DNA from 2 places in the Paeniglutamicibacter sp. MACA_103 genome. Region 1 is predicted to be linked to the other one. Evidence: riboswitches for the same ligand, from Rfam matches in the RefSeq annotation. Region 1 holds a riboswitch; the other holds the start of a gene.

Region 1 (3,205 bases):
AGACCCTCGAGTCGCAATTCGTCCACGAATCCGAGCTTCTGGCCTTTGAAGCCGAGGGAATCTCTGACCGCCGCGAGGCGGCCAAGGCAGCCAGCAAGGGCCTGGACAACAAGCTCTCCAAGATCAAGAAGTCGCGCGCGCCGCGGCCCGTGGACAAGATCATCACCGAGATCTATGGCGGCCTGCACATCAAGGACACCCTTTGCCGGGTCGAAGGACTGTCGAAGTCCTACGGGGAAAAGACGCTCTTCAACGACCTCAGTTTTGAGGTGCGACGCGGCAACCGGATGGTCATCCTCGGTGCCAACGGCAGCGGTAAGTCCACCCTGTTGCGTGTGCTGACCGAGACGGAGAAACAGGATTCGGGGTACGTGACCTGGACCAAGGGTGCCGCGGTGGTTTCTTACAACGAGATCCTTGATGAGCTGGATCCCGAAGACACCGTGACCCATGCGGTCAACGCGATGCCGAATTCCTTGGCCTTCAGCGCGACGAAGAAGTCGGTGAACCGGTTCCTGGCCATGTTCCAGTTCTCCGAGGCCGACTTGAAGAACCGCATCGGCAACCTTTCAGGTGGCCAGCGTGCGCGCGTGGCCATGGCCATGTGCCTGCTTTCGGGTGCTTCGGTGCTGATCTTGGATGAGCCCACAAACCACTTGGACATGGCCAGTACCCAGGTGATGGAGCGCGCGCTTCTGCACTTCCCCGGCGCTGTCGTGGTGGTTAGCCACGACCGGTTCTTTACCGAGAAGATCGCCAACCGCTACTTGGTGTTCGGGGCGGAGCACGCCAAGGCGGGAGAAGTCGCAGTCCGCGGAGCCTAGGAACAATCCTCAGGAGCTGGCTGGCAAGCGGGCGTCAAACCTCATGGTTCTTTCGGACATGGTTCCGTTGGCGCCATAGAAGGTGGATCTGATGAGTCGGATGCCGAACGTTTGTGAGGACACAGGGGTGAGCTGCCGGCGGATGTTCAACCGGGCCGGAGCCAGGGTGTTGGACTCAACCGGGACAGTTTCCGCCATTGCGCATAGATATGGCGTTCCTCATTGGACCGCGAGGAAGTCCTAACCCCGGGGACCAAAAGAAGGTCCAACCAGGTGGAACAGACCTTGTCCTGGACAACGGGTGCAACGGCGGACGCTGGCGCCGTGGGAGACGCAAAGTGCGGCGAGCGTGGCTTGGCGGCGCAGCCCGCCAGCAGGCCCAAGGGGGACGGAACATTGCCACGGTTACCACGAGTTTTCGCCAGGTCAAAAGGCACATATATTCCAGCATTGCACGACCCGGAAGGGTGAATCGGGCCAACGGGGCCGACCAGAATCGATCTTTGGAAATCCTTTCCCGCCGATCCGCCGGCAGAGAAAGCCCGGAGTTCGCAGCTTCATATTCACGGTTCCAGACTGCTCGGGATTGGGATCCGGGCCACGGTGTGGCTAGAGTCGATCCCACAACGCGGGAGCTTGGGAAGAACCAGGCTGAGAGGGCGACTAACGGTGTCGCCGACCGCATGAACCTGTCCGGGTAATGCCGGCGAAGGGATGAATGTTGATGCTTGGTTTTTCCATATCCTTGGCGATTTTGATCATTGTGTTGGCGGTGTTTGCCTGGGTTGGCCTGGGAATCGGGCGGGATCGGAGCCTCGAGGAATTCGCCGTGGCCCGCAACAGCCAAAACGGACTGGGCTTGGGATTGTCCTTCTTTGCCTCGGGAGTAGGTGCGTGGATCCTTTTCGCCGCACCGGAGGTCGGGGCCACCACAGGCATTGCCGGCGTGGTCGGTTACGCCGTCGCGGTCACCGTGCCGCTGATTGGCCTGGTGCTGGTGGGAAAGCGCCTGCGTAAGCTGATCCCGGACGGGCACAACCTCGTGGAGTTTGTGCGCCTGCGCTACGGAACTACCATGCACATCTACGCACTTGCGATTTCCATGATGTACATGCTCATTGCCCTCTCGGCCGAGCTGACCGCCATCGGTGCGGTGCTTGGGCGCATGTCCGACTTGGATCCGCGGCTGGGGATCATTGCCGTTGCCCTGATCACTGCGCTCTACACCGCATACGGCGGGCTGCGGGCCTCGATCCACACCGATCGCTGGCAATCCTGGATGCTCTTTGGGCTGCTGGTGGTCGTTGGAGCCGTCCTCTTCGGCGGGCTCTCCCGCAATACGGGACCTCTGGACCCGGCATTATTCGCCGTGGACCTGCACGGCATCGAGGCAGCGCTGACCCTGGTCGTGGCTGTCACCGGCACCACGCTCTTCCACAACGGGTACTGGCAGCGGGTCTGGGCGGCCCGCGACGCCCGCGCCCTGGGCCGCGGCGCCCTCATCGGTGCCGTCACCCGGTTCCCCGTGGTCTTCGCTGCCGGCCTGGTCGGACTGCTCGCTGCCGCCTACGGGGTTGCCCTGGGCACCCCGGCGGTGCCGTTCTTTGCCCTGCTGGAATTGCAGCCGGTTTGGGTCCTGGCGGCCGTTCTCGTTCTGACCCTGGCGCTCGTGGCCTCCACGGTGGACACCCTGCAAAACGGGCTGGCTGCCATGGCCGTGACACACGTACCAAGGCTCCGCCTGTCCGGGGCGCGGATAGCCACGATTGTGTTCACCGCGATCCCGGCCCTCGTGGCCTTCCAGGGCTTCTCGGTGCTGCGCCTGTTCCTGATCGCCGACCTGCTGTGCGCCGCGACGATCATTCCGATCCTGTTGGGCCTGTGGCGCCGTTCGACCTCCAACGCCGCGATCGGCGGCTCCATCGCGGGACTGGTGGCGGCGCTGGGCTATGGCTGGTTCGCCGGCGGCAGCCTGCCGGCCGCCCTGGCCATTGCCACCTTTGCCCAGGGACTGTCCTTGGCCCCGTTCCTCGCGGCCTCGGTCGCCTCCGCCGCCGTGACCCTTGTGGTGTCCGCCGCGGCGGGGCGCAGCACCGACCTCTCGGAGTTGGGATCGCAGACGAGAAGCCTGGACGGCCCAGCGGGCCCGCGAGCGGAATCCGACGCCATGCGCGAGACAAGCACGGAAGGGGAGAACGCCCGATGAACACCCAAGGATCCAACACGTCCGAAGCCCAGCGTGACGACCTGGATCTGCGCATCCAGGCCTATATCGAACGCGGGCCGGGGCCTGCCACGGACAGCAGTGCGGGGAGCCCCGAGGACGATTCCGAGTTCAACGTCCTGGCCCTGGGACTTTTCGCCTACCAATACGAACGCAA
Region 2 (3,205 bases), on a different contig from region 1:
AAGACCTTGACGCTGGCTTCCTCCGCGGCTTCGAAGAGCCGCGTGCGCAGGTCCGCCTCGAGCCGTGCCAGCAGGCGACCGCGCCAGGCCAGGCGCACGGTTTGTGCCAGCCATTTTCCGGCCGGGGCATCGGCCGCCGCACTGATGCCCAGCGAACGGGCGACGGCTGCCTCGTATCCTGCGCGCGCCTCGGCCAATGCCGCATCGTCACGCGGGTCGGCCTCGGCAAGCTCCAGGTTCAACGCGCCCTCGCGCTCGCCGCGCAACAGGGCAAGGATGCGGTGGGAGGGCTGGGTGGCGACGGGCTGGACGAAGTCCTCGTAGTCTGAGAACTTTGCGGCGTCGGCGGCCGGGGCGCCGGGAGCGATCTTGGAGGAGATCTTGCCTCGGCCCCACAGCCGTTCGCGCAGTTCCGAGACCAGCACCGCGTCCTGGGAGGCGCGTTCGGTGAGGATGGCCCGGGCACCGGCGAGCGCATCGGCGGCGGCGTTGACCTCGTGCTCCGGGTTCAGGAACGTTGCGCCCAGCGTCTCCGGATCCTGGGAAGGGTCCCGGATGAGCGAATCGGCCAGCGGCTCAAGGCCGGCCTCGCGGGCAATCTGGGCCTTGGTGCGCCGCTTGGACTTGTAGGGCAGGTAGAGGTCTTCGAGTTCCGCCTTGGTCGTTGCGGCCCCGATCGCGGCTTCCAGCTCCTCGGTGAGCTTGCCGGCTTCCGCGATGGCCTTGAGGATTGCGGCCCGGCGTTCCTCGAGTTCGCGCAGGTAACGCAGTCGTTCCTCGAGCATGCGCAATTGCGCATCGTCAAGGGTGCCGGTGACTTCCTTGCGGTACCTGGCGATGAAGGGAACGGTGGATCCGGCGTCAAGCAGCTCGATGGCGGCCTTGACTTGCCAGGAAGCAACCGGTGCCCCGGCTACGGAAAGTTCTGCGGCAATGGTCTGGATTATTCGGCTCTGACTCACCCCTCCAGTTTGCCGTATGGGTCCTACGACGTGCCTGCTTCGGGCCCCCGCGCCGGGTGTGTCGCACCCGTGGCGTTCACATGGTTGGGGAAGGTGATCCATCGGTGCTAGGTTGGGCCAAGGACTCGACACGGGGTGCCGCCTTGCGGCTGAGAGATACACCCGTTGAACCTGATCTCGATAATCCGAGCGAAGGGATGCCGGTCCGGCATGACGCATTGTGGCACCTGAATTCCGGTTCCCCTTGGCGGTTCCATGGCATCCTTTCGCTCCAACGAAAGGTGCATGGGAATGCTTATCAAGGACCAAATCGTACTTATCACCGGTGCCGGCCGCGGGCTTGGAACCGAGCTGGCCCGCGCCTTCGCCCGCGAGGGAGCACGGCTCGTGCTGAACTACCGCTCGAGTGAATCCGCGGCCCGGGAACTGGCTGCCGAGTTCGGGGCCGAACGCGCGATCGCGGCACGTGCCGACGTCTCGGACCAGGATCAGGTCGCGGCGATGGTTGCCACGGCGCAGGCACACTTTGGCGGCCCGATCACCACGGTGATCAATAACGCCCTGCCAAGCTTTTCATTCAACGGCGACGCCCGCTCCAAGGCGCACGGGATCGGCTACACGGAATTCGGCGCGCAATTCACCGGCGTCATCGGTGGCGCCCTGAACACCATCCAGGCAACCCTGCCGGGCATGAAATCCGTAGGCTTTGGCAACATCGTCAACATCGGTACCAACCTCTTCCAGAACCCCGTGGTCCCCTACCACGACTACACCGCGGCCAAGGCGGCCCTGCTGTCGCTGACCCGCACGTTCGCGTCGGACCTGGGCCCGGAGAACATCCGCGTCAACATGATTTCCGGGGGCCTGCTGCGCACCACCGATGCCTCGGCGGCCACCCCGGAGGAGGTATTCGACCTGATTGCGGGTTCCACTCCCCTGCGGCGGGTGACCTCTCCCGCCGAGTTCGCCGATGCGGCCCTGCTCTTTGCCTCGCCCTGGTCGCGGGCGGTGACCGGGCAGAACCTGGTTGTCGACGGTGGACTGGTGATGAACTAGGACCTGGGAAGGAAACCACCATGGCTACGTCACGCCAATTGCACCTGAACGCCTTCATCTACGGCGCGGGCCACCACACCATGGGATGGCGCCACCCCGATTCGAGCGCCGACCGCGTCGGCGACATCGCCTACTACGAGGAACTGGCCCGGCTGGCCGAGCGCGGGTGCCTGGATGCGGTGTTTTTTGCCGACGGGCAAAGCGTCAACCGCGAGTACGCGGCGGGCATCCCCTGGTTCCTCGAACCGGTAACCGCGCTCAGCGCCATGGCTCGGGCGACCGCGCACGTTGGTTTGGTCACCACCATCTCGGCGAGCTTCTACACCCCGTTCCACGCCGCCCGGCTGCTGGCCTCCCTCGACCACATCAGCGGTGGACGTGCGGGGATCAACGTGGTGACGTCGATGTTTGACGCCGAGGCCCGCAACCACGGGATGGATGCATTGCCGGGGCACGCACAACGCTACGAACGCGCCGAGGAATTTGTGGATGCGATGCAGGGGTTGTGGGATTCGTGGTCGGATTCGGCGCTGGTGGTCGACCGCGAGGCCGGGCTATACCTCGATCCCTCCCAGGTCCGTCCGGTCAACCACCGCGGCAGCCACTTCTCCGTCGACGGACCGCTGACGGTCCCCCGCTGCCCCCAGGGGAGGCCGGTGCTCTTCCAGGCCGGCTCCTCCGAGGCCGGGCGTTTGTTTGCCGCCCGGCATGCCGAGGCCATCTACTCAGTTTCCTGGGACCGGGAATCGGCGTCGGAGTATGCCGCTGACATCCGGAGCCGACTCGCACGCGAGGGACGCGAGGCAAGTTCGGTGCCGATCCTTCCCGGGCTGGTCACCTATGTCGGTGCGACCCGTGAGGAGGCCCTGGAAAAGAAGCGCGTGCTGGACTCCTTCCTTGACATCGGCTCGGCCATCGCCCAGCTCAACATGTTCACCGGCCAGGACTACAGCGCCCACCCACTGGATGAACGCGTGGATGCCTTGCCTGCTGCCGACGGGTTCGCCGGGCCGCAGGGGCGCTACCTCACGGTCCAGCGCATCATTGAAACCCAAGCTCCCACGCTTCGCGAGCTTCTGGGATTCCTGGCCGCGGGCGGAGGGCATGCGACCATGATCGGCACGCCAACCGAGATCGCGGACGACATCGAGGAATGGTTCACTTCGGGTGCCTGCGACGGATTCAAC

What was found. A riboswitch is a leader RNA that binds a small molecule or an ion and turns the genes downstream of it on or off. The one in region 1 is predicted to bind thiamine pyrophosphate.
Region 2: linked by a shared signal. The riboswitch ahead of ACIPVK_RS18195 (3-oxoacyl-ACP reductase) and the one ahead of ACIPVK_RS12755 (sodium:solute symporter family transporter) in region 1 are both predicted to bind thiamine pyrophosphate.

The regions. Positions count from the first base shown of each region.
Region 1 covers NZ_JBIXLN010000024.1:69,847-73,051, reverse strand. The annotation lists gene ACIPVK_RS12760 (ABC-F family ATP-binding cassette domain-containing protein) at 1-824, shown strand, start outside; TPP riboswitch at 1,443-1,558, shown strand; gene ACIPVK_RS12755 (sodium:solute symporter family transporter) at 1,570-3,030, shown strand; gene ACIPVK_RS12750 (hypothetical protein) at 3,027-3,205, shown strand, end outside.
Region 2 covers NZ_JBIXLN010000047.1:4,505-7,709, reverse strand. The annotation lists gene ACIPVK_RS18200 (Tex family protein) at 1-1,064, opposite strand, end outside; TPP riboswitch at 1,084-1,177, shown strand; gene ACIPVK_RS18195 (3-oxoacyl-ACP reductase) at 1,254-2,018, shown strand; gene ACIPVK_RS18190 (LLM class flavin-dependent oxidoreductase) at 2,039-3,205, shown strand, end outside.